4 regions of the Streptomyces sp. NPDC051976 genome follow, and region 1 is predicted to be linked to each of the others. Evidence: riboswitches for the same ligand, from Rfam matches in the RefSeq annotation. Region 1 holds a riboswitch; each other region holds the start of a gene.

What was found. Region 1 has a riboswitch for cyclic di-AMP ahead of AB0M29_RS25555 (transglycosylase family protein). Riboswitches for the same ligand answer to the same signal wherever they lie in the genome.
Positions count from the first base shown of each region.
Region 2: linked by a shared signal. The riboswitch ahead of AB0M29_RS01330 (NlpC/P60 family protein) and the one ahead of AB0M29_RS25555 (transglycosylase family protein) in region 1 are both predicted to bind cyclic di-AMP.
Region 3: linked by a shared signal. The riboswitch ahead of AB0M29_RS22285 (M23 family metallopeptidase) and the one ahead of AB0M29_RS25555 (transglycosylase family protein) in region 1 are both predicted to bind cyclic di-AMP.
Region 4: linked by a shared signal. The riboswitch ahead of AB0M29_RS31750 (peptidoglycan DD-metalloendopeptidase family protein) and the one ahead of AB0M29_RS25555 (transglycosylase family protein) in region 1 are both predicted to bind cyclic di-AMP.

Region 1 is NZ_JBFAXL010000028.1:26,299-33,903, forward strand. Features, by position in the region: gene AB0M29_RS25535 (SurA N-terminal domain-containing protein) at 1-612, shown strand, start outside; gene AB0M29_RS25540 (nucleoside triphosphate pyrophosphohydrolase) at 677-1,684, shown strand; gene AB0M29_RS25545 (cytochrome P450) at 1,681-2,937, shown strand; gene AB0M29_RS25550 (transglycosylase family protein) at 3,131-4,144, shown strand; cyclic di-AMP (ydaO/yuaA leader) riboswitch at 4,428-4,610, shown strand; gene AB0M29_RS25555 (transglycosylase family protein) at 4,613-5,284, shown strand; gene eno (phosphopyruvate hydratase) at 5,474-6,754, shown strand; gene AB0M29_RS25565 (septum formation initiator family protein) at 6,880-7,386, shown strand; gene AB0M29_RS25570 (DUF501 domain-containing protein) at 7,439-7,605, shown strand, end outside.
Region 2 is NZ_JBFAXL010000001.1:283,198-290,802, forward strand. Features, by position in the region: gene AB0M29_RS01315 (M23 family metallopeptidase) at 1-702, shown strand, start outside; gene pcrA (DNA helicase PcrA) at 816-3,281, opposite strand; gene AB0M29_RS01325 (NlpC/P60 family protein) at 3,527-4,657, shown strand; cyclic di-AMP (ydaO/yuaA leader) riboswitch at 4,832-4,986, shown strand; gene AB0M29_RS01330 (NlpC/P60 family protein) at 4,994-6,034, shown strand; gene AB0M29_RS01335 (C40 family peptidase) at 6,377-7,471, shown strand; gene AB0M29_RS01340 (ThuA domain-containing protein) at 7,538-7,605, opposite strand, start outside.
Region 3 is NZ_JBFAXL010000022.1:109,619-117,223, reverse strand. Features, by position in the region: gene AB0M29_RS22300 (GNAT family N-acetyltransferase) at 1-2,066, opposite strand, end outside; gene AB0M29_RS22295 (HPr family phosphocarrier protein) at 2,227-2,508, shown strand; gene AB0M29_RS22290 (GntR family transcriptional regulator) at 2,634-3,335, opposite strand; gene AB0M29_RS22285 (M23 family metallopeptidase) at 3,496-4,317, opposite strand; cyclic di-AMP (ydaO/yuaA leader) riboswitch at 4,332-4,480, opposite strand; gene AB0M29_RS22280 (pitrilysin family protein) at 4,685-6,070, opposite strand; gene AB0M29_RS22275 (pitrilysin family protein) at 6,091-7,497, opposite strand.
Region 4 is NZ_JBFAXL010000041.1:65,174-72,778, reverse strand. Features, by position in the region: gene AB0M29_RS31755 (AAA family ATPase) at 1-2,259, shown strand, start outside; gene AB0M29_RS31750 (peptidoglycan DD-metalloendopeptidase family protein) at 2,364-3,230, opposite strand; cyclic di-AMP (ydaO/yuaA leader) riboswitch at 3,235-3,408, opposite strand; gene AB0M29_RS31745 (GNAT family N-acetyltransferase) at 3,811-4,827, opposite strand; gene AB0M29_RS31740 (uridine kinase) at 4,872-5,498, opposite strand; gene AB0M29_RS31735 (hypothetical protein) at 5,773-5,967, shown strand; gene AB0M29_RS31730 (hypothetical protein) at 6,095-7,605, shown strand, end outside.

The DNA of each region.
Region 1 (7,605 bases):
CTGCTCGCGGTGTCGCCCGCCCTCACCGCGTGCGGCTCGGGACCAGCCCATCCAGGGGCCGCGGCGGTGGTCGGCAATGAGCGGATCAGCGTCTCCACGCTCCAGTCGGCGGTGAACGAGGTGCGCAGCGCGCAGGCGAAGTCGCCGCAGGCCGCCCAGGCGGGCGCCGACAGCGGGAAGCTGTCGCAGCAGACGCTGAGCATGCTGGTGCAGAACCAGGTGATCGACCGGGCCGCCAAGGACGCCGGGATCACCGTCACGCCCGCCGAGGTGCAGCAGTCGCACGCGCAGGCGCTCCAGCAGGCCGGCGGCAGCGAGGCGCAGCTGGAGGCGGCGCTGCTCGCGCAGTACGACGTGGTGCCGTCCCAGCTGGACGCCTTCCTGCGCACCAACATCGAGGTCGGCAAGCTCATCCAGAGCCTCGGCTACCAGCCGGGCAGCGACCCGGGGAACACGGCCGTCCTCGCCGCGATCACCAAGACCGCCGACCGCCTCGGGGTGCACATCAACCCGCGCTACGGCACCTGGGACGCGAAGAAGGCGATCATCGGCGCGAACAGCGACCCGTGGGTGGTCACCAAGACCGCCACGGCGGTGAACCCGGCCGCGTAGCTCCTGGTCCCGTCGCGGGGGCCGCGCGGTCCGCGGTGTCGGTGCGGCGGGGTACGTTCGAGGGGTGAACGACGTAGACGCGACAGCCCCCGGCAGGCTGGTACTGCTCACCACCAGCCACCGGGTGGCTCCCGGCCAGCTCTCCTGGCCCGCCTGGCAGACCCTGCGCGAGGCCGACCAGGTGCTGTGCGCGGACCCCGAGCACCCGCAGCTGCCGTATCTGCGGGAGGCGGGGGTCCAGGTGGAGCTGGGCGCGCCCAGCGGGCGCGATCTGGTGGACGCCACCGCGGGCGGCCGGACCGTGGTCTACCTGCCGCCCGGCGGCGGTGCGGGCGACCCGGCCGTCACCGACGAGCTGGCCAGGCTCGGCGGCTCGGGGCGGGTCGCGATGCCCGATCTCGAGCTGCTGCCCGGTTCGTACGACCTGCCCGGCGCCCGGCTGCTCGATCTCGTGCAGGTGATGGACCGGATCAGGGCCGAGTGCCCGTGGAGCAGCGTCCGCACCCACGAGGACCTCGCCAAGTACGGCATCGAGGAGATGTACGAGCTCGTCGAGGCGATCGAGGAGGGCGACCGGGAGGCGATCCGCGAGGAGCTGGGCGACGTCCTGCTGCAGGTCGTCTTCCACGCGGCGATCGCCGAGGGCGACCCGGAGGAGCCGTTCGGGATCGACGACGTGGCGGCGGTGCTGGTGGCCAAGCTCGTCCACCGCCATCCGCACATCTTCGGTGACGAGACCGCCGAGACGGCGGAGGAGGTCCGGGCGAACTGGATCCGGCTCAAGGGTGTGGAGAAGGCCCGCGCCTCGGTGACGGACGGCATCCCGCCGGCCTCCCCGGCGCTGGCGCTGGCCGCGAAGCTGGCCGGGCGCGCCCGGGACGCCGGGATAGCCGTCCCCCCGGCCCCCCAGCACTTCACGCCCACCGACGAGCACTCCCTGGGCGACCACCTCCTCGCCGAGGCCGCCGCCGCCGACGCGGCCGGCCTCGACCCCGAAGCCGCCCTCCGCCACGCCGCCCGCCGCTACCGCACCACCATCCAATCCACGGAGTCCCTCCAGGACACCCCATGACCGGCCCCGCCCCCGGCCCGCCGGAGCTGTTTACGTGGGAGTTCGCCACGGATCCGTATCCGGCGTACGCGTGGCTGCGCGAACACGCTCCGGTGCGGCGGACGACGCTGCCGAGTGGGGTGGAGGCGTGGTTGGTGACGCGGTACGCGGACGCGCGGGAGGCGTTGGCGGACGGGCGGCTGAGCAAGAATCCGGTGCACCACGGGGGTTCGTCCCAGGCCCGGGGCAAGACCGGCATTCCGGGCGAGCGCAGCGCCGATCTGATGACGCATCTGCTGAACATCGATCCGCCGGACCACACGCGGCTGCGGCGGCTGGTGTCGAAGGCGTTCACCCCGCGCCGGGTGGCGGAGTTCGCCCCGCGCGTGCAGGAGTTGACCGACCGCTTCATCGACGGCTTCGCGCCCCGCGGCGAAGCCGACCTCATCCATGAGTTCGCCTTCCCGCTGCCGATCTACGCGATCTGCGACCTGCTGGGCGTACCGCCCGAGGACCAGGACGACTTCCGCGACTGGGCGGGCATGATGATCCGCCACGGCGGCGGCCCGCGCGGCGGAGTGGCGCGCTCGGTGAAGCGGATGCGCGCGTATCTGGTGGAGTTGATCCACCGCAAGCGCGGCGACCTGGGCGACGACCTGATCTCGGGGCTGATCCGGGCCGGCGACCACGGCGAGCACCTCACGGAGAACGAAGCCGCCGCCATGGCCTTCATCCTCCTTTTTGCCGGGTTCGAGACCACCGTGAATCTCATCGGCAACGGCGTCCACACCCTGCTGCGCCACCCCGCCCAGCGCCAACAGCTCCAGGAGTCGCTGGCCCGCGGCGAGAGCGATCTGATGGAGACCGCCGTCGAGGAACTGCTGCGCTACGACGGGCCGGTGGAACTGGCCACGTGGCGTTACGCGACGTGCCCGCTGACGATCGGCGGGCAGCCGGTCGCCGCCGGGGACCCGGTCCTGGTGGTACTCGCGGCGGCCGATCGCGACCCCGCGCGCTTCGATGCGCCCGAAACCGTGGATCTGGCCCGAAGGGACAATCCGCACCTGGGCTACGGTCACGGCATCCACTACTGCCTGGGCGCCCCGCTCGCCCGGCTGGAGGCGCGCGCCGCGCTGGCGACCCTGCTTACCCGGCTGCCCGACCTGCGGCTGGCGGTCGATCCGGGCGATTTGCGCTGGCGCGGCGGACTGATCATGCGCGGCCTGCGAACGCTCCCCGTGACATTCACGCAGCGGCCTCCACAAGGAAAGTGACGCAGTGTCAACTTCGTGATGCCGACGTGATGATCGCTACACCGACTTGTGATCCATTGGCCAACACCGCTACGTTCGGCGGTCAACGCGAGGCACACACCGCTCGCGGGACGACGTACGGCTGGAGAAAGGCGATCACATGCTCTCGTCCGGGAACGGTCGGCACCGCCGACCGCGTCAGGCCCCGGCAGCCATGGTGACCGTGGCCGCGACCGGTGCGGGTCTCGCACTGCCGCTGCTCGGAGCGGGCGCGGCGCACGCCGCGGACAACGGCACCTGGAACAAGGTTGCCGTCTGCGAGACCGGCGGAATGTGGAGTGCCAACACCAACGACGGCTTCTTCGGCGGTCTGGCGATCACGCAGACCACCTGGGACCAGTACGGCGGCGACGCGTACGCCTCACGCCCCGACCTCGCCTCCCGGTCGCAGCAGATCACCGTGGCCGAGCGCATCCTGGCCGACCTCGGCCCGGACGCGTGGCCCGGCTGCGAGGAGGACACCGGGCTGCTGAAGGACAGCGCGCCGCCGGACGTCGACCCGGGCAGCACCGCGACGCCCACCCAGGGCGCGACCACACCCGGCACGCCGTCCACGGGCACGACCACCGCGGGCAGCCCCACGGCGACGGGCACGCCCGCCACGCCCAGCACCCCGGTGACGGGCTCACAGGGCGACCAGGGCTCGCAGGGCGACCCGAGCGCCCCCGGCGTCCCCGGCGGCGCCCCGGTCACCGGCACGACCGGCTCCTCCACCACGCCGGGCACGCCCTCGACCGAGCCGACGCCTCCCGGCGGCACCAACACGATCGGCACGACGGCGCCCGAGCCGTCCCTGTCCGGCACCCCGGGCGCGACGACCCCCGGCGGCACGACGACGCCCGGCGGCGGCAGGCACGCGAAGCCGTACGTCCCCACGGACGCCGAACTCGCCGCGCGGGACCAGGCGACGCGGACGCAGGCCGAGGGGGTGGTCGGCTCCACCGACACCTCCCCGACCGGCACGTCCACCAGCGGTGCCGCCACGGACGCGCAGAAGCACGCGGCGGACACGTACACCGTCGGCGACGGCGACTCGCTGTCGGGTATCGCGAACAGCCAGCACGTCCAGGGCGGCTGGGATTCGCTCTACCAGGTGAACGAATCGGTCATCGGGCACGACCCGAATCTCATCAAACCGGGACAGATACTCCAACTCGACCTCGGCTGACCCCGGTTGAGGCGCCGGGGGCAAAACGGACGAACCGTATCCCGGCGCCTTTCCGGAGTGTGACATGGGTCTCCCGGGACGCTGTGACCGGCCGCTTGCGGAGCGCTGAAATCGTCCCGTCCGACCTGCGGATCTGTGCACCCGCTCAGTAGGGACCGTCAGATTCCGCTTGTGAAGGAGCTGTTTGTCCTTCCCGTGACCTGTGCATACGGTCATACCGCTCGCCACAGCGGGCCCTGTTGGTCGGGAACGCCGAGTCCTGCCGCCGACCGACGGGACAACAGACGCGAAAGCGCCGCAGGCAGGAGCGGGGGACCCAAGGTTCTTCGCCGGAGCCTCCCGTATGGCATGTGCGGGCGGACCGGCTCGGGGTGAAGCAACGGATACGTACCGCAGATACGGATCCAGCCGGGCAACTCACGCCCGAACCCGACAGCTGACCTCGCAGGCGTCGGTGAGGACACAACCATGGCTAAGCACCGTCGTGCCCGAAAGTCCACGCTCACCCGTATCGCCGCCGTCGCCGGTGTCGCCGGCACCGCGATCGCCGTGCCGCTCATAGGCGCCACCTCCTCCTCCGCCGCCAGCGTCGCCACCTGGGACGCGGTCGCCCAGTGCGAGTCCGGCGGCAACTGGCACATCAACACCGGCAACGGCTACTACGGCGGCCTCCAGTTCTCCCAGTCCAGCTGGGACGCGGCCGGCGGCCAGCAGTACGCCTCCCGCGCCGACCTGGCCACCAAGGACCAGCAGATCGCCATCGCCGAGAAGCTGCTCGCCCTGCAGGGCCCGAGCGCCTGGTCCTGCGCCTCCGCGGGCGGCCTGACCGCCGGTGGCCCGGCCCCCGACATCAACCCGGGCGGCACCTCCACCGCCGCGAAGCCGGCCGCCGCGTCGACCTCGACCAGCACCGCCAAGAAGGCCCCGGCCAAGCCCGCCGCCCCCAAGGCGACGCACCACCGCTGGTCGCACCACGCCACGGGCCACGGCGAGTACAAGGTCGTGCACGGTGACACCCTGTCGAAGATCGCCGCCGCCCACCACGTCTCCGGCGGCTGGCACAAGCTGTTCGAGATCAACAAGGACGTCGTCAAGGACGCCGACCTGATCTACCCGGGCCAGCAGCTCCACCTCGGCTGATTCCACGGCCGACCCGGGCCGCCTCACCGGCACCTCGGCCCCCCGGCCGGGCACGTACTCCCCCCGAGCGTGCCCGGCCGGGGTTTTCCGTCTCAGGGGTCGGGCTGGGTACCGGCGGCGGCCCTGAGGGCGGTTAGGCTCAGGTCGAAAAAAGACAGAGACATCTCAGAAGGACTGAAGGAGACACTCGTGCCGTCCATCGACGTCGTCGTAGCCCGGGAAATCCTCGACTCACGAGGCAACCCCACCGTCGAGGTCGAGGTCGGCCTCGACGACGGCAGCACCGGCCGTGCCGCCGTCCCGTCCGGCGCCTCCACGGGCGCCTTCGAGGCCCTCGAACTCCGCGACGGCGACAAGAACCGCTACCAGGGCAAGGGCGTGGAGAAGGCCGTTCTGGCGGTTATCGAGCAGATCGGCCCGGAGCTGGTCGGCTACGACGCCACCGAGCAGCGGCTGATCGACCAGGCGATGTTCGACCTGGACGCCACCCCGGACAAGTCCTCGCTCGGCGCCAACGCCATCCTCGGCGTCTCGCTGGCCGTCGCGCACGCCGCCTCCGAGGCGTCCGACCTGCCGCTCTTCCGCTACCTGGGCGGACCGAACGCGCACGTCCTGCCGGTCCCGATGATGAACATCCTCAACGGCGGCTCGCACGCGGACTCCAACGTCGACATCCAGGAGTTCATGATCGCCCCGATCGGCGCGGAGTCCTTCTCCGAGGCGCTGCGCTGGGGCGCCGAGGTGTACCACACCCTCAAGGGCGTGCTGAAGTCCCGCGGGCTGTCCACCGGCCTCGGCGACGAGGGCGGCTTCGCCCCGAACCTGGACTCCAACCGCGCCGCCCTCGACCTGATCATCGAGGCCATCAAGCAGGCCGGTTACGCCCCCGGCCAGGACATCGCGCTCGCGCTGGACGTCGCCGCCTCCGAGTTCTACAAGGACGGCAAGTACCAGTTCGAGGGCGGCGAGAAGTCCGCCGCCGAGATGACCGAGTACTACGAGGACCTGGTCGCCTCGTACCCGCTGGTCTCCATCGAGGACCCGCTGTTCGAGGACGACTGGGCGGGCTGGAAGGTCCTCACCGACAAGCTCGGCACCAAGGTGCAGATCGTCGGCGACGACCTGTTCGTCACCAACCCCGAGCGCCTGCAGAAGGGCATCGACAACGACACGGCCAACGCGCTGCTGGTGAAGGTCAACCAGATCGGCTCGCTGACCGAGACCCTCGACGCGGTCGAGCTGGCGCAGCGCAGCGGCTACAAGTGCATGATGTCGCACCGCTCCGGCGAGACCGAGGACGTGACCATCGCCGACCTGGCCGTCGCCACCAACTGCGGCCAGATCAAGACCGGCGCCCCGGCCCGCTCCGAGCGCGTCGCCAAGTACAACCAGCTCCTGCGGATCGAGGAGATCCTCGACGACGCGGCGGTCTACGCGGGCCGTTCCGCGTTCCCCCGCTTCAAGGGCTGAGCCCACTCAGCGGCACGGCGGGCCCGGCTCCCAGGGACAGGGCCCCCGCCTCCGTACGTCCCCGCACCCGGTCCCGTACCGTGGGCGGGGACGTACTGGCGTGGGACGGTGAGGGGTGAGACGGCGTGGGGGCGGATCGGTTCTCCACCTCGGCCCGGCTGAAGGCCATCGGCCAGGAGGCGCAGGCCCGGGTCTACCGGGCGGCGGCGGCCCGGCGCCCGGTGCGCCGCAACAAGCTCACCGGCCGCGCGGCGCTGCTCGCCCTCGTGCTGTGCGCCCTCGTGGTGGCCCTGGCCTACCCGATGCGGCAGTACATCGCCCAGCGCTCCGACATCGCCGACCAGCGCCGCGCGGCGCAGCAGGCGAAGGCCAGGGTGGAGCAGCTGCGCGAGCAGAAGGCGCGCTGGCAGGACCCGCAGTACGTACGGGCCCAGGCCCGCGAGCATCTGCACTTCGTGCTGCCCGGGGAGACCGGCTACAGCGTCGCCGACCCGACCCCCACCGGTGACGCCGCCGCCGAGCACCGGACGACGAACGACGCCGCCGCGCACCGCCCCTGGTACGACAACCTGTGGGACAGCGTCGACCAGACCGACGCCGGCGGGCACGCCGACGCGGCGGCACGACGCTGAGCGGCCGCCGCCCGGCGCCCCGCACGGACCCGCCCTCTACGTAGAACGGCCCATGACCAAACACCCCGAGCCCACCCCGCACACCCCGCCCACCGACGCGGACATCACCGCGTTCCGCGCCCAGCTCGGCCGCCCGCCGCGCGGCCTGCGGGCCATCGCGCACCGCTGCCCGTGCGGCAACCCCGACGTGGTCGAGACCCAGCCGCGGCTGGAGGACGG
Region 2 (7,605 bases), on a different contig from region 1:
TCGGTGCTGCTGACCGTGGCGGTGCCATCGGTCGCGGTGATGGGTGTGGCGGCGGTCGGCGCGGCGGCGGTCGCCGGGGTCGGGATGCCGAAGTCGGCGGAGGGACAGTCCGACGGGGTGGACGCGGCGGCAGCCAAGAACGCGCCGACGACGCAGTTCGACCGGCAGATCACCGGAGTGAGCGCCGACGCCGACGACTTCGCGACCCGCGCCAGCCGGACGCAGGAGCGGCTGGACCTCAAGGACCGGCAGGACGCGGCGAAGAAGGCCAAGGAGGAAGCGGCGGCCCGCAAGGAGGCGCTGCGGCCGAAGTTCTTCCTGCCGGTGAAGCAGAAGGGCCTGAGCGCGTACTTCGGGCAGGCGGGCGTCAACTGGATGGCGCTGCACACCGGGATCGACTTCCCCGTGCAGCCGGGTACCCCCGTGATGGCCGTGACCGACGGCACCGTCCGCACCCAGTGGAACAACTCCTACGGCAACATGGCCATAGTCACCGCCCCCGACGGCACCGAGACCTGGTACTGCCACCTCAGCAGCACCAAGATCCGCAGTGGTTCCGTCAAGGCCGGCACGGTGATCGCCTACTCCGGCAACACCGGCAACACCACCGGCCCCCACCTCCACCTCGAAGTCCGCCCCCACGGCGGCTCCCCCATCGACCCCCTCCCCTGGCTCCTCGCCCACGGCCTCGACCCGCGCTGACACGCCCCGAAGGGGCGCGAGGAACTGCGCGAGCAACCGACCACCGGCAGGTGGCCCGCAGCCGACCGCAAGAGGCCGCCCGCGGGGAAACCGCACAAGCCAAGCCGGCAAGGCTAAAGCTTTTCGACCGGCGCGTACCGCAACAAAAGCTGCTTGGGGCGCTCATCCCCGAAGTCGATCGTCGCCTTCTCGTCGCCCGGCTGGCCGGTGACGGAGATGACGGTGCCGAGGCCGAACTGGTCGTGGGTGACGCGGTCGCCGACCTTGAGGGAGATGACCGGGCGGTCCCCCGCGGCGCGGCGGGTGGCGAAGCCGGTGCTGCCGCGGGCGGAGCGGGCGGCCATCGAGGAGGAGAGCGAGGCCGCGGCCTTGGAGACGGCCGGGCCCGAGGACCCGCCGGGCACACCGCCGGTCCGCTTCCACTCGATGAGCGTCTCGGGGATCTCCTCCAGGAAGCGCGACGGCGGGTTGTACGCGGGCTGGCCCCAGGCGCTGCGCATCATCGAGCGCGTCAGGTAGAGCCGCTCGCGGGCCCGGGTGATGCCCACGTAGGCGAGCCGCCGCTCCTCCTCCAGCTCCTTGACCTGGCCGAGCGCCCGCATGTGCGGGAAGACGCCGTCCTCCATGCCGGTGAGGAACACCACCGGGAACTCCAGGCCCTTGGCGGTGTGCAGCGTCATGAGGGTGATGACGCCGCCGTTGTCGGTGTCGTCGTCGGGGATCTGGTCGGAGTCGGCGACGAGGGCCACCCGCTCCAGGAAGTCGGACAGGGTGCCGGGCTCGTCCTCGCCGCGCTCCTGCTCGAACTCCAGGGCGACGGCGGCGAGTTCCTGGAGGTTCTCGACGCGGGTCTCGTCCTGCGGGTCGGTGGACGCCTGCAACTCGGCGAGATAGCCGGTGCGTTCGAGTACGGCCTCCAGGACGACGGCGGGGCCCGCGCCGGAGTCCACGATGGTGCGCAGCTCCTCCATCAGCGTGTTGAAGCGCTTGACCGCGTTCGCCGAGCGCGCCGCCATGCCGTACGCCTCGTCGACGCGGCGCAGCGCCTGCGGGAAGGAGATCCGCTCGCGCAGCGCGAGGGCGTCGATCATCGCCTCGGCGCGGTCGCCGATGCCGCGCTTGGGCACGTTGAGGATGCGGCGCAGCGGCACGGTGTCCTCGGGGTTGGACAGCACCCGCAGATACGCCAGGACGTCGCGGACCTCGCGGCGCTCGTAGAAGCGGACGCCGCCGACGACCTTGTACGGCAGCCCGACGCGGATGAAGACCTCTTCGAAGACACGGGACTGCGCGTTGGTGCGGTAGAAGACCGCGACGTCGCCGGGGCGGGCGTCGCCCGCGTCGGTGAGCCGGTCGATCTCGTCGGCCACGTACTGGGCCTCGTCGTGCTCCTGGTCGGCCGCGTAGCCGGTGATGACGGGGCCGTCGCCGGACTCGGTCCACAGGTTCTTGGCGCGCCGCCCCGCGTTGCGCTCGATGACGGCGTTGGCGGCGGACAGGATCGTCTGGGTGGAGCGGTAGTTCTGCTCCAGCAGGATGGTGCGGGCCTGCGGGTAGTCCTCCTCGAACTGGAGGATGTTGCGGATGGTGGCGCCGCGGAAGGCGTAGATGGACTGGTCGGCGTCACCGACCACGCACAGCTCCGCTGTTTCCTCGCCGGTCCCGACCAGCTCGCGGACCAGGGTGTACTGGGCGTGGTTGGTGTCCTGGTACTCGTCGACGAGGACGTGCCGGAAGCGCCGCCGGTAGTGGTCGGCGACGTCGGGGAACGCCTGCAGCAGGTTGACCGTGGTCATGATGATGTCGTCGAAGTCCAGCGCGTTGGCGTCGCGCAGCCGCGACTGGTAGAGCGCGTACGCCTCGGCGAGCTTCTTCTCGAACGTGTTCTCCGCCTGCCCGGCGAAGGTCTCCTCGTCGATCAGTTCGTTCTTCAGGTTGGAGATCTTGGCGCTGAAGGACTTCGGTGGGTACTGCTTCGGGTCCAGGTCGAGGTCCCGGCAGACCAGCGCCATCAGCCGCTTGGAGTCGGCGGCGTCGTAGATCGAGAAGGACGACGTGAAGCCGAGCACCTTCGACTCGCGGCGCAGGATGCGGACGCACGCACTGTGGAAAGTGGACACCCACATCACGTTGGCGCGCGGGCCGACGAGCTCCTGGACGCGCTCCTTCATCTCGCCCGCGGCCTTGTTGGTGAAGGTGATCGCGAGGATCGAGCCGGGGTGGACATGACGTGCGCCGAGCAGGTGCGCGATGCGGTGGGTGAGCACCCGGGTCTTGCCGGATCCGGCGCCCGCGACGATGAGCAGGGGGCCGCCGGAGTGCTCGACGGCGGCGCGCTGCTGCTCGTTGAGACCCTCCAAAAGCTGTGCGGGGTCGGTGGCGGGGCGCGGGGCGCCGTCGCGGTAGTGCGTGTCCCGCTCGGGCGGCGGGCCGTCGAACCGGCCGCCGAAGAGGTCGTCGGGCACGTCCTCGCCGCCCGGTCCGTCCTCCGGCTCCGGAGGCGGCGGGACCGAGCCTTCGGCGGAGGCGTCGAACGGTGTGAGACCGCGCAGGAAGTTGTCGTCAAAGAGGCTGCTCATCGCCTCCCGAGTCTAGAGCCCGGCACCGACAGCCCACCGCCGCTTCCGGTGTAGTGCCGAATCCGCCTCCGACGTAGTGCCGATGCCACGCTGTGTGACGGAAAGCGCTGCCGTGCATGCGAACCGCAAAAGATTACGAAAAGGTATCGGGCCTATCGGACACCGGCCTTCACAGCGGCGCCACGCTTTGGCTACGGTCTCCGCCAACCAGGCAGCGTCCGGCGTCCGGAAGGAGTCCGCCCGCCATGGCGACACACCGTAAGGCCAGAACCGCGCTACTCAGCGCCCCCGGTCCGCGAGCGGCCGTGGGGATCACCACCGCGGCTCTGGCGACCGTGACCCTGCTGGGTGAGAGCGCGAGTGCGGCGCCCGCCCAGCCGGCCAAGCCCGCGCAGCCGTCGATCGCCGAGGTGAAGGCGAAGGTCGACGCGCTGATGCACCAGGCCGAAGTGGCCACCGAGCACTACAACGGCACCAAGGAGCTGACCGACCAGCAGAACACCAAGGTCAACAAGCTGCTGGCGCAGGCGGCCCAGAAGACCGAGCAGTTGAACGCCTCGCGGCGGGTGCTCGGGCAGTACGCGGCCGCGCAGTACCGCTCCGGCGGCGACGACTCGACCAGCCGCTACCTGCTGTCGCCCGACGCGCAGGCGCTGCTGGACCAGGCGCACCTGTCGGACGTGATGAGCCAGCGCCAGAAGTCGGCCGTCGAGTCGTACCGGGTGCAGCAGGCGGCGGCGACGCAGCAGCGCATCGAGGCGGCGAAGAGCCTGGCCACCCTCACCACCCAGCAGGCCCAGCTGCGGACCGCCAAGGCGACGGTGCAGACCAAGCTGAGCGAGGCGCAGAAGCTGCTCAACAGCCTGACCGCGCAGGAGAAGGCGCGGCTCGCGGCGCTGGCGGCCAAGCAGGAGGCCGAGGCCAAGAAGAGGGCGGCGGCGCTGGCGGCCAAGGAGAAGGCGGCGCGCGAGGCGGCGGCGAAGAAGGCCGGGGGCACCACCCCGACCGCGCCGGGCTCGTCCTCCTCGTCGAAGGCCGCGACGGCGATCGCGTTCGCGCGCCAGCAGATCGGCAAGCCGTACGTGTGGGGCGCGACGGGACCGTCGTCGTACGACTGCTCGGGTCTGACGCAGGCGGCGTGGCGGGCGGCCGGGATCGACCTGCCGCGGACCACCTGGGACCAGGTGAAGGTGGGCACCCGGGTGTCGACGTCCGACCTCCAGCCGGGCGACCTGATCTTCTTCTACAGCGACATCAGCCACGTCGGGCTCTACATAGGCGACGGCATGATGATCCACGCGCCGCACACCGGCACCGTGGTGAAGATCGCGCCGATCACGGAGATGCCCATCTACGGTGCCGTCCGCCCGGCTTGACCGAGGGATTGACCCTCTGTATTCGGACTTGTCCGAATAAGGGGGCGTGCACAAACAGTAAGATCACAAAGCGATTTCGGTCACATTGCAATCCAAACTTCCCAAGACTCGAAGAAGTTGACTACGGTAGCCCGCTAGGTGGCGTGCTCCCCCGTCGGCTCCGGAGTCGACAGCGCACCACCTCCGCTCAATCCGGTCCTGGACCGGAGCCGGGGACCCACCCAGCACGTGGGGTGAATCGGTAGAGACACCGCAAGGTGTCCCGACCGTAGGGCGACCTTCAGCCCGAACCCGTCAGCTAACCCGGTAGGCGGCACACGGAAGGATTTGCCTCTCTTGGCGTCGCATCGCAAGCCGCGTACCCGAATACTGTCAACGGCGGGCCCGCGGGCCGCCGTCGGTATCACCACCGCGGCGCTGGCCTCGGTCACCCTGCTGAGCGAGAGCGCGAACGCGGCGCCCGCCAAGCCCTCGATCGCCGAGGTGAAGGCGCAGATCGAGGAACTGAACCAGCAGGCCGAGGTCGCCACGCAGCAGTACGACGCCGCGCAGGAGAAGACGACCAAGCAGCGCGCGACGGCGAACCAGCTCCTGGCGCAGGTCGCGCAGAAGACCCAGAAGATGAACGAGACGCGGCGCATCCTGGGCCAGTTCGCCACCGCGCAGTACCGCGACGGCGGCATCGACGAGACCACGCAGCTGCTGCTCTCCGAGGACCCGGCGGGCTTCCTGGCCCAGACGCACATGCTGGACCGGCTCTCCACCACGCAGGAGCAGGCGCTGGAGACCTTCAAGGTCCAGCAGGAGCAGGCCAACATCCAGCGCGCGCAGGCCACTTCGAGCCTCAACGAGCTGACCGCCGCGCAGAGCAAGCTGGCCGCCGAGAAGAAGAACGTCGACACCAAGCTGGCCGCCGCGCAGAAGCTGCTCAACAGCCTCACCAAGGACCAGCGCACCCAGCTCGCCGCGCTCGACCACCACAGCACCTCGTCGACGCCCACGCACTACACGTACAACGGCCCCGCCTCCGGCCGCGCCGCCCAGGCCATCGCGTTCGCCCTCGCGCAGCGCGGCAAGCCGTACGAGCGGGGCGCCACCGGCCCGGGCTCGTACGACTGCTCGGGTCTGACGCAGGCCGCCTACCACGCCGCGGGCATCGACATCGGCCGCACCACCTGGGACCAGATCAAGGACGGCACGCGGGTCTCGGAGTCGGACCTGCGCCCCGGCGACCTGGTCTTCTTCTACTCCGGCATCAGCCACGTGGCCATCTACCTCGGCAACGGCCAGATCGTGCACGCCCCGCACACCGGCGCGGTCGTGGAGATCGGGCAGTTGAGCTGGATGCCGTTCGCGGGCGCCGTCCGCCTGGCCTGACACCGCAGGGCCGAAGCACCGCAACACCGCATTCCGTAGCACACGAGAGCCGGTCGGGGAGTCCCCGACCGGCTCTTCGGTCATGTGGTGGACGCATTACGCCGCGGCCGCCCCGCCCGCCGGTCGGTTACGGTCGCGGGCCGATCGAATACGACCAGTCCCGGTCTCCTTGCCCGCCCCCTCCCCCCGGCAGGTTTAGCGTCACTCCCCAGGTGGTCGATCCCCATTGCCGTCAGAAGCCGGACGGCACGACCGCCCCCGCCGAAGGTCCGGCGGTCGCCTGCTCCCCCCGTGGCGGGCGCCGCCGGACCGTCCCCTGGCCCCGGAAGGGATGACGGCCGCATGGCCTCCCACAGTCCCCGCTCGCACCGCAGACCCACGGCGGCGCGTGCCTTCACCGCCCGCACCTCGGCCCGTACGGCCGTCACCCTCGCGCTCGCCTCCGCCGCGTCGGTCACCCTCTTCGCGGAGACCGGCAACGCGCAGCCGCGGCCCGCCACCCCCGGCGAGGTCAAGGCGGAGGTCGACGCCCTCTACCAGCAGGCGGAGGCGGCCACCGAGAGCTACGACGGCGCGAAGGAGCAGGCGGACACCGCCCGGCACGCCGTCGACGCGCTCCAGGACGAACTGGCCCGCAAGACCGCGCTGTTCAACGAGACGCGGGACACCATCGGTTCGCTGGCGGCGGCGCAGTACCGTACGGGCGGCATCGACCCGACCGTGCAGCTGGTGCTCAGCTCCTCGCCGGACGCGTATCTGGAACGGGCGGGCCTGCTCGACAAGTTGAGCAGCAGGCAGACCGCCGCGCTGGCCCAACTCGCCGCCCAGCGGCAGGATGTGGCGCGCACCCATGACGCGGCCGACGCGAAGCTCGCCGCGCTGCGGTCGGCGCAGGAGCGGCTGGCGGCCCGCAAGCACGAGGTGCAGACGAAGCTGGCGCAGGCGCAGGCCCTGCTCGACCGGCTCTCCGCCCCCGAACGCGCCGCAGTCGACGCCTCCGACGGCTCCTCGGCGCCCACCACCCGCGCCGCCACCCGCACCCCGCTCTCCCCCGACCCCGGCCGGTCGGGCATCCCCGCGGCCCCCTCCGCCCGCGCCGCGCAGGCCGTCGCCTTCGCCTACCGCGCGCTGGGCCTGCCGTACGTCTGGGGCGCCACCGGCCCGAACGCCTACGACTGCTCGGGGCTGACCCAGGCCGCCTGGAGGGCTGCGGGCGTCTCGCTCCCCCGCACCACGTACACGCAGATCAACGCGGGCACCCGGGTTCCCGAGTCCGCCCTCCAGCCGGGCGACCTGGTCTTCTTCTACTCCGGCATCTCCCATGTCGGCCTCTACATCGGCAACGGCCAGATGATCCACGCCCCGCACCCGGGCGCCCCGGTCCGTATCGCCCCCATCTCGGAGATGCCCTTCGCGGGCGCGACCCGCCCGTCCTGACGCGGGACGCACACGCCGACGAGCCCGGCCCCTGGACGTACGGGGCCGGGCTCGGCTGACGCGGGATCAGGACGGCAGGTGCCACTGCTGGTTGGCGCCGCCGGAGCAGGACCAGATCTGCAGGCGGGTGCCGT
Region 3 (7,605 bases), on a different contig from region 1:
ATCTCCTCCCCCTGCTGCTCCCCCTCGGGCAGCAGCCGGCGTACGTCCTCGGCCGCCGCGGCCTCCTGGATGTCCTCGAACTGCGGGACGCGGCCCGGCTCGGCGGCGGTGGTCCGCCAGGCGGCGTACGCGGCGGCCTCGGCCAGCGCCCGTACCGCCCGGTCGGGCGCGGGGTAGGCGGGGACGCGGGCCCCGCCGCCGTCGACCGCGCTGAGCCGGTCGGCCATGGTGTCCAGGGCGAGGTGGACGACGACCACCGGTTTGTGGCTGTCCGCGGCGGCGACCGCCCGGCGCAGCGCGGCGGCGAGCACCGGGTCGTCGCCGGACTCCTGGTCGGGGTCGTCCTCGGAGCCGACCCGCGGGATGGCGGTGACGACGACGGCGTCGCTGCCGGGGTCCGCGAGCGCGATGGCCAGCGCGGTGGCGAAGTCGTCAGGAGTGGCGGCGGTGGTGAGGTCCAGCGGGGCGTACGGCCGCATCCCCGCGGTCAGCGCCGCGTCGTAGGTGAGCAGGCCGAGCGACTCGGAGTTGCCGAGCACCGCCAGCCGGTCCCCCGGCGGCAGCGGCTGGAGCGCCAGGTAGAGACCGGCGTCCAGGAGTTCGGTGACGGTGTCGACGCGGATCACCCCGGCCTGCCGGAACAGCGCGCTGACGGTGGTGTCGGGGATGCGGGTGACGGGCACGGCGTGCCCGGCGGGGACCGAGCCGGAGTGGAGCGCACCCTTGACCACCACCACGGGTTTGGCGGCGGCGGTACGGCGGGCGAGCCGGGTGAACTTGCGCGGGTTGCCGAACGATTCGAGGTACATCAGCACCGCGTGCGTGTCGGGGTCGTCCTGCCAGTACTGCAGCAGGTCGTTGCCGGAGACGTCGGCGCGGTTCCCCGCCGAGACGAAGGTGGAGGGGCCCGCGCCGCGGGCGTGCAGCCCGGACAGCAGGGCGATGCCGATGGACCCGGACTGGGTGAACAGGCCGAGCCGCCCGGTGTGCGGCATCGCGGGCGCCAGCGAGGCGTTGAGCCGGATGTCCGCGGCGGTGTTGAGGACGCCGAAGGAGTTGGGGCCGATCACCCGCATGCCGTGGCCGCGGGCCTGTCTGACCAGGTCGCGCTGCCGCTCCCGGCCCGCGGGGCCGCTCTCCGAGTATCCGGCGGCGACCACCACCAGTCCCTGGACACCGGCCGCGCCGCAGTCGTCGACGGCCTCCGGGACCTGCTCGGCGGGGACCGCGACGACCGCCAGGTCGACGGCGCCGCCGATCTCGCGGACCGAGCGGTGGCCGGGCACGCCGTCGATGACGGTGCCGTCCTCGGGGAAGGAGCGGTTGACCGCGTAGACCTGCCCGGTGAAGCCGCCCGCGACGATGGAGCGCAGCAGGGTGCGGCCGACGCCGCCGGGCCTGCGGCCGGTGCCGATCACGGCGACCGAGCCGGGCCGCAGCAGCCGCTGCACCGAGCGGGCCTCGGCGCGGTGCTCGCGGGCCCGCATGACCTGGACCGACTCCTCGGTGGGCTCCAGGTCGAGGTCGAGGTGGACCACGCCGTCGGTGAAGCTGCGCTGCTGGGTGAAGCCCGCGTCGGTGAAGACCTTCACCATCTTGCGGTTGGCGGGCAGCACTTCGGCGGTGAAGTGCAGGATGCCGCGCTCCCTGGCGACCGCGGCGATGTGTTCGAGCAGCGCGGAGGCGACACCGCGGCCCTGGTGGGCGTCCTGCACCAGGAAGGCGACCTCGGCGCGGGTGCCGCCCCGCCCCGAGACGGCCCGCCCGTTGTCGTCGGTGCGGTCGTAGCGGACGGTGGCGATGAAGTCGCCGCCGACGGTGGCGGCCAGCCCGACGCGGTCGTCGTAGTCGTGGTGCGTGAAGCGGTGCACGTCCCGGTCGGACAGCCGCGGGTAGGGCGCGAAGAAGCGGTAGTACTTCGACTCGTCCGAGACCTGCTCGTAGAAGCCGACCAGCCGCCCCGCGTCGTCCGGGCCGATCGGTCTGATGTGGGCGATGCCGCCGTCGCGCAGGACGACGTCCGCCTCCCAGTGCACCGGGTACGAATGAGCTGGCTGCGCCGTCATGGGCCCAGGGTAAGCGCGGGCCCGCCCCGCTCGCGGGGGCGACGCACAGCGGGCAGGCTGAGGTGGCGGCGGATCCGCCGGTGCCGGTCCGTGTGCCGGAGCAGCCCTCCGGCCGTGCGAAACTGGTCTAGACAACTGGAACGACCCGAAGGGCAGCACCATGGTTGAGCGCCGTGTCAACGTCGGCTGGGCTGAGGGCCTGCACGCCCGCCCCGCGTCCATCTTCGTCCGCGCGGCGACCGCCGCCGGCGTCCCCGTGACGATCGCCAAGGCCGACGGCAACGCCGTCAACGCCGCGTCCATGCTGGCCGTGCTCAGCCTCGGCGCGACCGGCGGCGAGGAGATCGTGCTCGCCTCCGACGCCGACGGCGCCGACGCCGCGCTCGACCGGCTGGCGAAGCTCGTCGCCGAGGGCCTGGAGGAGCTGCCCGAGACCGTCTGACGGATTCACTCCGCCACCGGGCACGGGAATTCAGCGGGGCCGGACAATCCCACAGGATTGCTCCGGTCCCGCTTTATCGCATTTACGGGCGCCGCAATTCTACGACCTTGTATACGGTGTGTTTGTTAATTGCGGCGGCGCCCCGCGTTGACGGGGTGTTTCAGGATCCTCACCGCGGACCCCCGCTCCACATGGACGGCGGCCAGCCGCCTGGCCCGCTCGGCGTCGCCCCGGGCCACCGCGTCCACGATCGCGGCGTGCTCCTCCCAGGACTCCGCCGCACGGACCGCGGCGCCGTTCCCGTACACCCAGGCGATCTTGTGGCGGAGCTGGGTGAGCAGCGCGGCCAGGGTCGGGCTGCCGGACGCCTGCGCGAGCGTCTCGTGGAACCAGCCGCTCAGCGACGGCAGGTCCGACAACTGCCCCTGCACCGCCCGCTCCTGACCAAGGCGTACGAGCCCGCGCAGCACCTTCAGATGCGCGTCGCTGCGACGCTGAGCCGCACGCGCGGCACCCAGCGGCTCCAGCAGGCCCCGCAGTTCCAGCAGATCGGCGGCCTCCTGCTCGGTCGGCTCGGCGACCGAGGCCCCGGCGTGTCTGCGGGTGCGGACGAACCCCTCGGACTCCAGTGTGCGCAGCGCCTCGCGCACCGGCACCCGCGAGACGCCGTACCGCTGGGCGAGCAGTTCCTCGGTGAGGCGGCCGCCGGGCGGGAAGTAACCGCCGACGATGTCGTCCCTGATGGCCGTACACACCACCTGGGCGGAGATACGCCGGCCCGAGCCGTCCGTGCCGTTCACAGCCGATTCCGCATCGCAGGACCCCATTCTTTTCCCCTATTGTGCGCGACTCCATTCCAGCACACCGGAGAATGGGAAAGCAGCCACCAGAATTCAGGATTGTCCGGGGAGAAACGGACGCACGAAGGCCCCGGCTGGGGGGAAGCCGGGGCCTTCGGTCAGGGGGCGCCGTGGTGGCGCGAGGGGGTCAGACGTTGACGCCGTGTGCGCGCAGGTACGCGACGGGGTCGATGTCCGAGCCGTAGTCAGGGGTGGTGCGCACCTCGAAGTGCAGGTGCGGCCCCGTCACGTTGCCGGTGGCACCGGAGATGCCGATCCGCTGGCCGGCGGTGACCGTCTGCCCGGCCGAGACCAGGGCCTCGGTGAGGTGGCCGTAGACGGTGTACTTGCCGTCGGCGTGCCGGATGATCACGTCGTTGCCGTAGCTGCCGTCCCAGCCCGAGGAGACCACGGTGCCCGCGGCGACGGCGTGCACCGAGGTGCCGGAGTCGACCAGGAAGTCCACACCGGTGTGGTAGCCGCTGGCCCAGTTGGACCCGGCCGCCTTGTACTCGGTGCCGATCGGCGCCGAGCCGACCGGCCTGGTGTAGGCGAGCGCGGCACGGGCGGCGGCCCGGGCGGCGCGCTGCTTCTGCAGCTCGCGCAGCGTCCTGGCGCGGGCTTCGGCCTTTGCCTTCGCCTCCGCCGCGGCCTTGGCCCTGGCGGCGGCCTGCTGCCGGACCTGCTCGGCCTCGGCCTTCGCGGTGTCGGCCGCCTTGTGCTGCGCGTCGGCCTGGACGGCGAGCGAGTGGACCAGGGAGTCGGTCACGTCGAGCGCCTGGGCCAGCGAGGTGCTCTGGGCTGCCTCGGGCTCGGCCTGCCCGGGGGCGGCCATCGCGCTGGAGCCGAAGGCGCCGGTGGCGGTGAGGACGACGACGCCGGCCATGGTGGCGCGGGTGCGGCCGGAGCCCGGGGCGCGGTGGGCACGGCGGTGCTTCCCGCGGGAGGCGGGCAGAACGGTGAACGCCATGGAGAGGCGTCGCTCCTTTCCTTCCTTCTCGCCTACCGGGTTAGCTGACGGGTTCGGAGCAGGAAGGTCTCCTACGGGACCGCCGCACAGGGCGGAAGATCCCGATTCACCCCAGGGACGTGGGTCCCCGGCTCCCCTGACGGGGACTCGGCGATGTGTGCCCGGGGCCGCTGGTGGCGACCGCTGCTGGCGGGCAACGAGCGAAGACGCTAGCCGCGTACTCGCCGATACACCAAACAGATCAGCCGATTTGTTGGCTTCGCCACACCCCCGCGGACTCCCCGAACACCCGCCCATAGTGCCGGAAAACGGGCGGAACCCCGGTGCCACCAGCGGCGACCGGGGTTCCGTCACAACAGGTGCGCGATCAGCCGCTGGTGACCACCTTCACCGGGCCGATGCCGACCTCGCGCACCGGTCCCTCGATGGCGGCCGCGTCCCCGACCAGGACCACCACGAGCCGGTCGAGCGGGAAGGCGTTGACCACCGCGGCGGTCGCCTCGACGGTGCCGGTCTCCACCAGCCGCGCGTACAGCTTCGCCTGGAAGTCGTCGGCGAGTTGCTGCTCGACCTGGTCGGCGAAGGTGTCGGCGACGGCCGCCGCGGTCTCGTAGCGCAGCGGTGCCACGCCCACCAGGTTCTGCACGGCGACGTCCCGCTCCTCGTCGGTCAACCCGCCGTCGGCCAGGGTGCGGATGACCTGCCAGGCGTCGGCCAGCGCCGGTCCCGTCACCTCGGTGGCGACCGAGCCGCTGATGCCCATCAGCGCGGCCCCTGTGGCGCCCTGCGGCGAGCTGGGGGCGGAGCTGAGCAGCACCTGCCCGAAGGCCCGTACGCCGTAGGTGTAGCCCTTCTCCTCGCGCAGCACCCGGTCCAGACGGGATGTCAGGGTGCCGCCGAGGCAGTAGGTGCCGAGTACCTGGGCCGCCCACACCGGGTCGTGCCGGTCGGCGCCGGCCCGTCCGATGAGGACCTGCGTCTGCACCGCGCCCGGCCGGTCCACGATCACCACCCGCGCGGTGTCGTCGGCGGTGATGGCAGGACGGGGGCGCGGCTGCGCCGTGGAGCCGGTCCACGCGCCCAGGGTGTCCTGGAGCAGTGCGGGCAGCTCGATACCGGTGAGGTCGCCGACCACCACGGCGGTCGCCGTCGACGGCCGCACATGGGCGGCGTAGAAGGCGCGTACGGCCGCCGCGTCGATCATCCGGACGGTGTCCTCGGTGCCCTGGCGCGGGCGGGAGCAGCGCAGTTCGGGCGCGAACAGCTCCTTGGACAGCGCCATGGCGGCCCGGCGGCCGGGGTTGGCCAGCTCGTGCGGGATCTCGTCGAGCCGGTTGGCCACCAGCCGCTTGACCTCGTCCTCCGGGAAGGCCGGTGCGCGCAGCGCGTCGGCGAGCAGGCCGAGCGCCTTGTCCAGCCGGGAGGCGGGCACTTCGAGGGAGACCCGCACCCCCGGGTGGTCGGCGTGCGCGTCCAGGGTGGCGCCGCAGCGCTCGAGTTCGGCGGCGAACTCCTCGGCGGTGTGCTTGTCGGTGCCCTCCGACAGCGCCCTGGCCATGATGGTGCCGACGCCGTCCAGGCCCTTGGGCTCGGCGTCCAGCGGCGCGTCGAGCAGCACCTCGACGGCGACGACCTGCTGTCCCGGCCGGTGGCTGGTGAGCAGGGTCAGCCCGTTGCCGAGCGTCGAGCGCTCCGGCGCCGGGAAGGCCCACGGCTTGGGCTCACCGGCCTGCGGCTGGGGGTGGAACGTCATGACGGCCGCGGTGTCGTCGCTCACAGCTCGCCCTCCTGCCCGGTCTGTACGGCCTGGGCGATCTCCGCTGACTGTTCTGGTCCTTCGGCGGCGGCTCCCGCCTCCGGTTCTTCTTCCTCCGCCTGATCGCCGCCCGTGGGCTCGTAGACGAGCACGGCGCGGTTGTCGGGGCGCAGCCGCGCGGCGGCCACGGCCTGGACCTCCGCCGCGGTGACGGTCAGCACCCGGTCCACGGCGGTCAGCGCCAGTTGGGGGTCGCCGTGCAGCACCGCGAAGCGGCACAGCTCGTCGGCCCGGCCGCCCACCGTGGCCAGCCGGTCCAGCCACTCGCGCTCCAACTGCGCCTGGGCGCGCTCCATCTCCTCGGGCGTCGGCCCCTCGGCGGCGAAACGGGCCAGCTCCTCGTCCACCGCGGACTCGATGTCGGCCAGCTCCACACCGCTGGACGCCTTCACGTCCAGCCAGCCCAGCGAGGGCGCGCCGGCCAGCCGCAGCAGGCCGAATCCGGCGGCGACGGCGCTGCGGTCGCGCCGTACCAGCCGGTTGTGCAGCCGCGACGACTCGCCGCCGCCGAGCACCGTCAGCGCCAGGTCGGCGGCGTCGCCCTCACGGGTGCCGTCCGACGGCAGCCGGTACGCCGCCATCAGCGCCCGGGAGGGCACGTCCTCCTCGACGACCTCGCGGACCTGGCCGCCCATCACGTCCGGCAGCGAGCCGTCGCGCGGCTCCGGCTTGCCGTCGTGCGCGGGGATGGTGCCGAAGTACTTGTCGATCCAGGCCAGCGTCCGCTCCGGGTCGATGTCGCCGACCACGGCCAGCACCGCGTTGCCCGGCGCGTAGTAGGTGCGGAAGAAGGCGCGGGCGTCTTCCAGGGAGGCCGCGTCCAGATCCGCCATCGAGCCGATGGGGGTGTGGTGGTAGGGGTGGCCCTCGGGGTAGGCGAGGCCGGTGAGGCGCTCGAAGGCCGTGCCGTAGGGCACGTTGTCGTACCGCTGGCGGCGCTCGTTCTTGACCACGTCGCGCTGGTTGTCCAGGCTCTCCAGGTCGAGCGCGGTCAGCAGGCTGCCCATCCGGTCGGCCTCCAGCCACAGGGCCAGTTCGACCTGGTGGGCGGGCATCGTCTCGAAGTAGTTGGTGCGCTCGAAGCTGGTGGTGCCGTTCAGCGAGCCCCCGGCGGCCTGGACCAGTTCGAAGTGGCCGTTGCCCTGCACACTGGCCGAGCCCTGGAACATCAGGTGCTCGAAGAGGTGGGCGAGACCGGTGCGGCCCTTCACCTCGTGACGGGAACCGACGTCGTACCAGAGGCATACGGACGCGACCGGGGTGAGGTGGTCCTCGGAGAGCACCACCCGCAGGCCGTTCGCCAGGCGGTGCTCGGTGGCTGTCAGGCCGCTGGAGTGTGACTCCGGTGTGGCCGTGTGACCCATGTGCAAGCTGTCCTTCCGGTCGCGTGCGCGGTACTGCGTAGAGTGCTGCCACTCTAGGCAAGCGAGCCGACCGACCGCGAAGTTCCGGGCGACGGCGCGCTCGTGCCG
Region 4 (7,605 bases), on a different contig from region 1:
GGCGAGGGCGCGTTCACCGCGCCCGGCCTGCCGGAGCTGCGGCTGGACGCACTCGGCGAGGACGCGGCGGCGGCGCTGCTGTCGGAGCGCGGCGGCGCGCTGTCCGACACCGCGGCCAAACGGGTGCTCTCCGAGGCGCAGGGCAATCCGCTGGCACTGCTCGAACTGCCGCTGGGCCTGCGGGGCGAGCCGGGCGCCGCGGCCTCGCCCGCCGCCTCCCCCGGTATCGACGGGCCGGGCGCGCTGCCGCTCACCAGCCGCCTGCAGATGGCGTTCCACGGCCGGGTGAGCCATCTCCCGCAGGCCACCCAGGCGTTGCTGCTGGTGGCCGCCGCCGACCACACCGGCGAACTGGGCACCATTTTGCGAGCCTCCGCCCGACTCGGCGCGGCCGTGGCGGATCTGGCGCCCGCTCAGGACAGCGGCCTGGTCGTGGTGGACGGCGACAGCGTGCGCTTCCGGCATCCGCTGGTGCGCGCCGCGATCCACCAACGGGCGCCGCTGTCGGAGCGGTTGGCGGCCCACCGGGCGCTCGCCGAGGCCGCCGACCCGGTCCGCGATCCCGACCACCGCGCCTGGCACCTCGCTGCCGCCGCCACCGGCCCCGACGAGGCGGTGGCCACGGCGCTGGAGGACACCGCGGGCCGGGCCCGCGAGCGGAGCGGCTACACGGCGGCCGCCCTCGCCTATGAGCGGGCCGCCCGGCTCAGCACCGATCCCGCCGCCCGCACCGGGCGGCTGGTGCGGGCCGCCGAGTCCGCCTCGGAGGCCGGGGAGATCGACCGGGCCAGGGGCTTCGCGGAGCTGGCCGGACGCGCCGCCACCGATCCCGCGCTGCGGGCCAGGACCCTGCACGTCCGCGCGCTCGCCGACTTCTGGCAGGGCGACTTCCCCGCCGCGCACCGGCTGCTGACCGAGGGCGCGGGGCTGGTCGCGACGTCCGACCCGGCGCGGGCCGGCGGGATGCTGGTGCAGGCCGCGCACACCGCCTGGTATCTGGGGGGTGACGTGGTCGCCGACACCCTGGAGCGGCTGGCCGCCCTCGATCTGCCCGCGGACGCGCCGATCCGGCCGGTCGCGGACTTCCTGACCCGCGCCCTGGGCCGCGCGGCGAGCAGCACACCGCCCGCCCTGGACGAGGCGGCGGCCGCGGCCCGCGCCGCGGGGGACGGCCGGCTCGACCCGCGCGACCTGGTGATGCTCTGCGGGGTCGGCCTGACGCTGGGCCAGGACGCCGCGTCGCACGCGCTGACCAGCGCGCTGATCGCGGAGAGCCGCGACAGCGGCGGCGTCGGCAGGCTGACCACGCTGATGTTCTTCCACTCCGAGGCGGAGATCTTCGAGAGCCGCTACGACGACGCCCACGCCACCGCGAGCGAGGCGCTGCGCATTTCCCGGGACACCGGGCAGGCTCAATGGGTCAGCCAGCTCAGCAGCGTCCTGGCGCATGTGGCGGCGGTCCGCGGCGACGAGGAGGGCTGCCGCCGCCACGTGGACGAGGCGCTGTCCGGCGGCACGGGCGGGGCGATGGCCCCGGGCGCCCCGTGGGCGTACTGGGCGCAGGGGCTGCACGAACTGGGCCTGGGCCACCCCCAGTCGGCGCTCGACCGGCTCGCGCTGCTGACCGAGGCGACGGTACGGCACCACATCTGCGCCACCCGCAGCGTCCCCGACCTGCTGGAGGCCGCGGTCCGGCTGGGCACGCCCGAGCGCGCGGAGGAGCCCTTCGCTCGCTTCACGGCGTGGGCGGACCGGTCGGGCCAGGACTGGGCGCGGGCGCTGGTGCTGCGCTGCCGGGCGCTGCTGGCCCCGGACACCGAGGCGGAGCGGCTCTTCACCGCGGCCCTCGCCGCGCACGACCCGCACCGCCGGGCGATGGAGTCGGCCCGCACCGCGCTGCTGTACGGGGAGTGGCTGCGCCGGGCGCGCCGCAAGAGCGAGGCGCGCGGCCGGCTGCGTACCGCGCTCGACACCTTCGAACGGCTCGGCGCGCGCCCGTGGGCGGACCGGGCCCGCAGCGAACTGGGCGCGTCCGGCGCCTCGGTGACGGTGGGTCAGGAGAGCAGGTCGGCGGCCGACGAGGCGGGGCTGACCCCGCAGGAGTCGCAGATCGTCCGGCTGGCCGCACAGGGCATGTCCAACAAGGACATCGCGGCGCAGCTCTTCCTCAGCCCGCGGACCGTCGGCTACCACCTGTACAAGGCGTATCCGAAGCTGGGCGTGGTCTCGCGCGGCGAACTGGCCGCGCTCTTCGGCTGACCCCGGACATGGCGGTGCCCGCCCGGTCGTGGACCGGGCGGGCACTGGAGCCGCCGTACCGCTGGGGTTCGCGGTGTGACGGGGACCTGGGGTCAGCCGTGGAGTCAGACGGTGACGCCGTGCGCGGCCAGGTAGGCGACGGGGTCGATGTCCGAGCCGTAGTACGGGGTGGTGCGGACCTCGAAGTGCAGGTGCGGCCCGGTCACGTTGCCGGTCGCGCCCGACAGGCCGATCTGCTGGCCCTCGGTGACCGTCTGGCCGGCCGAGACGAGCAGCTGCGACTGGTGGGCGTACAGGGTGTACTTGCCGTCGGGGTGCTTGATGATCACGTCGTTGCCGTACGCGCCGTCCCAGCCCGCGGAGACCACGGTGCCCGCGGCGATCGCGTGGATCGGGGTGCCGGTGCCGACCAGGAAGTCGACGCCGGTGTGGTAGCCGCTGGACCAGTTGGAACCGGCCTGGTGGTACGGGGTGCCGATGGCCGCGTTGCCGACCGGCTTGGTGTAGCCGGAGTCGGTGGTCTTCACGGCCGCGGGCTTCGCGGCGGGCTTGACGGCCTTCTTCGCGGGCGCGGGCACGGCCTTCTTCACCACGGCGTGCTGCGCGGTGTTCGGGCCGTTGAGGGTGAGCTTCTCGCCCGGGCGGATGATGTTCGGGTTGGAGCCGATGACCGTCTTGTTGTCGTTGTAGACACGGTGCCAGCCGCCCGCCACGTGGTGGCTGGTGGCGATCTTCGACAGGGTGTCGCCGCGGACGACCTTGTACTGCGTGGCCTTCGGGGCGGCCTTGGGGGCCGCGTGCGGGGCCTGGGCGGCGACGGCGGCGGGCGCGGAGGCCGGGGTCTGCGCGGAGGCGATGTCGGCGCCCACCAGCGGCAGGGCGATGGCGACACCACCGGTACCGGCGATGACGCAGATCCGGGTGAGGCGGCTGAGGCTGCGGGGCTTGCGGTGCTGTCCCTGTGCGGGCATGGGGGATTCCTCTCCTACGCCTGCGAGGTGAGCTGTCGGGTTCGGGCAGGAGATGCCCGGTCGCGTGGGTCCGGCCGTCGCTGTGCACGGCGCCGCGAACTTCACCCCGAGCCGTACCGCGTCCGCGGTACGGCGGCTTACCTGGGTCCCCCGCCCCTGCCGTCGGTGATCAAAGTCCAGGAAACCGGGCGGCGGCAGGATTCGGCGTTCCGCCCGACGGATGATCGCGGGTATCCGACCCGCGGAGAGCGAAGCTAGACGACTGTCCGATCTGCGGGCAACCAACCGCGATGCGCCGCAAATCACCCCGGCTCGGACACCGGGACGCCTCGTCACACCCCGTCGCCCGAGGGCCACCACAGCGTGGCCATCACACTCACCCTGGGTGAAAGCCCGTCAGACATGGGGTGATAAAGCACCCGGATCGGACACCGTGGGTACTCCCGGGCAATCGGACCGTGTTCCTGGCGTGACGCGCCTCACTCCGGTGTCATGAAGTGAGCCGCATCACGCTGAAATACCTCTATTTGCAGGGCATTTCGGATATTCCACCCATGTCCTCACCACGCCCGGCCGCGGCTCACCAGGTGCCGGGCCTGCCGCCGATCCGGGCGTCCAGCGTGCGGCAGAGCCGGTACGCCACCGGCCGGAAGCCGACCGCGGGCCAGTGCCCCGCGGCCAGCGGCGAGGCGGAGTGCCAGCGGGCCGACATGTAGCGGTGCCCGTTGTCGTACGCCCAGGCCAGCGCGGTGGCCAGCAGCACCCTGCTGATGCCCTCGCCGCGGGCGGAGGGCTCCACGTAGGCCTCGGCGAGGGCGACGCAGGACTCGGGGATCACCGGGTCGGGGGTGGCGGGGACGACCAGCACCATGCCGATCTCCTCGCCGCGCCGGGCGGCGATCCAGGCGGCGGAGCGCGGGTCGGCGAGCGCGTCGGCGTAGTGCAGGCGCAGCGCGGCGAGCGCGCCCTCCGGCTGCGGCAGGAACATCGCGGACTCGCGCTGCCGGCGCGAGGACTCGGCGGCCATCCTGCCGATCTGCGGCAGGTCGCCGGGGCCCGCGCGACGGATGCCGAGCCCCTCGACACCGCGCGGCTGGCGCCCGCGGGCCTTGACCGCCATCAGCCCCTGGACGAGTTCGCGGCCGAAGCCGAGGTCGGACCAGGGGGCGGTGGCGGCCTCGCCCGCCGGTACCTCGACGTAGTGGACCAGCCGCCGGTCGGCGACGAGGCGTTCGGCGACCCTGGCGTACAGGCCGCGCAGCACCTCCGACTCGCGCCCGCCGGGCAGCGCGTGGCCGCCGTAGGGAACCAGCGCCGAGCGCGGGTGGCTGCGCAGCGCGGCCGGGTCGTCAGGGCCGAGGTCGACCGGGACCGCGGCGAGATGCCCGCAGAGCCCGCCGTCGCCGTCCAGCGCCCGGCACGCCTCGAGACCCGGAGTGGCCAGCAGCTTGCCGAGCAACTCCTCGCCGCGGACCGGCCCGTCGGACAGCCACGAGCGCTGCGACGGGGGCAGTCTCGCCCGCGAGAACCAGCGGTCGTACCGCTGCGCGGCCAGAGGTATGTGCTCGGAAGTCAGCGGCGCGATGGCGACAGTCATGGTGGTTGGTGACGCTAGTGGGGCGCGCGGTCCCACGGCAAGGCTCAGCCCGTCCAGGCCGGGTGCCGGGGGTCGTCGGCGCGCACGGCCACGTCCGCGGTCCGCTCCGGCAGCACCTCGCTCGCGTACCGCGCGTAGGCGGGCAGCGTCCACCGCTCGGCGGGGTCGGTACGGCGCTCCAGCGCGGACGGCGACAGCCGCAGATGGACCGTCAGATCGAGCGGCAGGCCCTGGCCGAGCAGCAGCGGGCCGTCGAGCACCAGCACGCCGCCCGGCGGCAGTTGGACGTACTCGGCGCGCGTGGAGCGGTCGGTGGCGGGGTCCCGCAGCGACGGCAGGGCGCGCCCGGTGCCGCCGGGGCCCAGGGGTTCGAGCACCTCCCGGCGCAACGCGCCGGTGTCCAGCCAGAGTTGGTAGTACGCGTCGACGTCCTCGTGGCCGTACTCCAGTCGCACCGAGGCCGGGCGCAGGAAGTCCGTGGCGCGCACCCGCAGCGCGGGGCGGCCGAGGGCGGGCAGCGCGGCGCCGACGGCGTCCGCGAGATCGCCGGTACGGGCGGCGGGGGCGCCGTCCACGGCCATCCGCCACCAGGCGCCCGGCGGCGCGTCCGCGGCGGCGCGCTCCGCCAGCGCCTCGGCCATCCGCGGCCAGGTGATCGGGGTGAGCTGCACACCGGCCATCCTGCCCGACGGGCGGCGCGCCCGGGGAACACGGCCCCCGCCCCCCGAACGGCGGAGGGCACTGCTCCACTCGCGGGACCTGGGCCCGCGGGGCGCATGAACCCGTGCCGGCGGGCAATGTTCGCGGCGAGCACCGGACCCGCCACTCCCCCACACGGTGGAAAAACGCTACAAATCACCCATTTGCCGCTGGGCAGGATCTATTACTTCTTGTGAGCCTGGAAGAACTCATGGTGACCGTCCCCATCACCCAGGAGATAGCCCAATGATCCTGTCCATCTCCGGCGTCGTCCTACTCGGCGTCATCGCGTTCCTGTTCTTCCGCAAGGACGGACTGAAGGCGTCACACGGCCTGGTCTGCTCCCTCTTCGGCTTCTACCTCTCCAGCACGGCCATCGCGCCGAGCATCAAGGCGGGCGGCGCGAGCCTGGCCGGTCTGCTGAGCGGGATCCGGATGTAGCCGCCGACGGGATCCGGCCGCCGCCCGCAGGCGGCCACTCCACCACGGGCCCGGCAGCGGTCGCCCCGCGCCGGGCCCACCAGCTCTCCCGGCACTTCCCGCACACCGAACCACCATGGAGCACCCCGTGGCCAGGCGTCCCCTCCCCTCCATCCTGAGCAGCCGACCTGGACTCGTCCGCGGTCGCGATCTGGCGCGTTCGGCGGCCGACAGCGCCACCGACGTGCTCCACCCCGTCATCACCATCGCCCGGGGCCTGCGCAAGCAGAGCTCCTGGGCGGGCGGCTGGTGGGGCCGTACCCCGAAGGACCGGCGCGGCCCGGCGCTGCTGCTCGCCGCGGCGTCCCTGGTCGTCGTGGTGATGATGCCGTACGGCCCGCTGCTCGCCATCGCCGCGCTGATGGCGTCGGCGGGATGGATGGGCCGCGACCGCACCCCGGTCGCCCCCGCGGGACCCAGCGAGGCCGAGACCGGCAGGCTCCAGTCGGTGTACGAGGCGCTCGTGCCGTATCTGTCCGACCCCGCCGATCCCGCGCCGCTCTACGCGCACGACGGAAGCTGGGACGCCGCGTTCAGCGAGTACGAGTTCCGGCAGGGCCGGCTGGTGCGGCTGCATCTGCGGTACCCGGCGTACTTCACCGACGGCGAGGCGGACTCGCGGGCGCGGGTCGAGCAGCTGCTGCACGCCAAGGCCGGACGGGGGCGGGAGTACCGCTTCGACTGGAACGAGGAGGAGAACCACCTCACCCTCACCGCGCTGCCGCCGCTGCCGACCGACATCGTCGCGCAGCGGTTCGTCACCTCTCCCGGGGAGACGGTGCTCGGCTTCACCGACGCGGGCGCCGTGCAGCGGACCGTGCCCGTGACCGGCGGCGACGGGACCCGGGACGCCCCGCCCGTGGTGTGGCGCACCGGCGCCCGCTCCACCGAGCCGCACCTGCTCGCGCTCGGGCAGCCCGGCACCGGCACCACCAGCCTGCTGCGGTCCATCGCCCTCCAGGCGCTGGCGCACGGTGACGTGGTGGTGGTCGACGGCAGCGGGACCGGCGAGTTCGCCTGCCTGTCGGGGCGGCCCGGCGTGCTCGCGGTGGAGAGCGGTCTCGCCGGGGCCGCCGCCACCCTGGAGTGGGCGGCGAACGAGACCGAGCGGCGGCTGATCGCGGTCAACCGCGCACGGCAGGCGGGCAATCCGGTCGCCGAGGACGTACGCCGTCCGCTGTGGATCCTGGTCGACCGGCCGACCGCGCTGACGCAGCTCGCGCTGGCCGAGGGGCGGCAGGATCCGCAGGCGCTGCTGGACGTGCCGCTGCGGCACGGGCGTACGGCCAATGTGGCGGTCGCCGTGGCCGACCAGCTCGACGCGACGGAGGCGCTGGCACCGCTGGTGATCGCGCAGACCCGGGCGCGGGTCGTCCTGGGACCGCTCGCCCCCGAGCATGTCACCGCGGTGCTGGGCGCTCCGCAGCTCACCACGCCCGCCGCGGACGTCCCCCCGGGCCGCGGCTACGCCCGGCTCGGCACCGGCCCGGTCCTGCGGCTCCAGGTCCCCGCCACCCCCGACCCCTACGACGAGGAGACCTCCGCCCCCCACCGCGAAGCCGTCCTCGCCCTCCTCCCCGGCACCCCCGAAGAACCCGC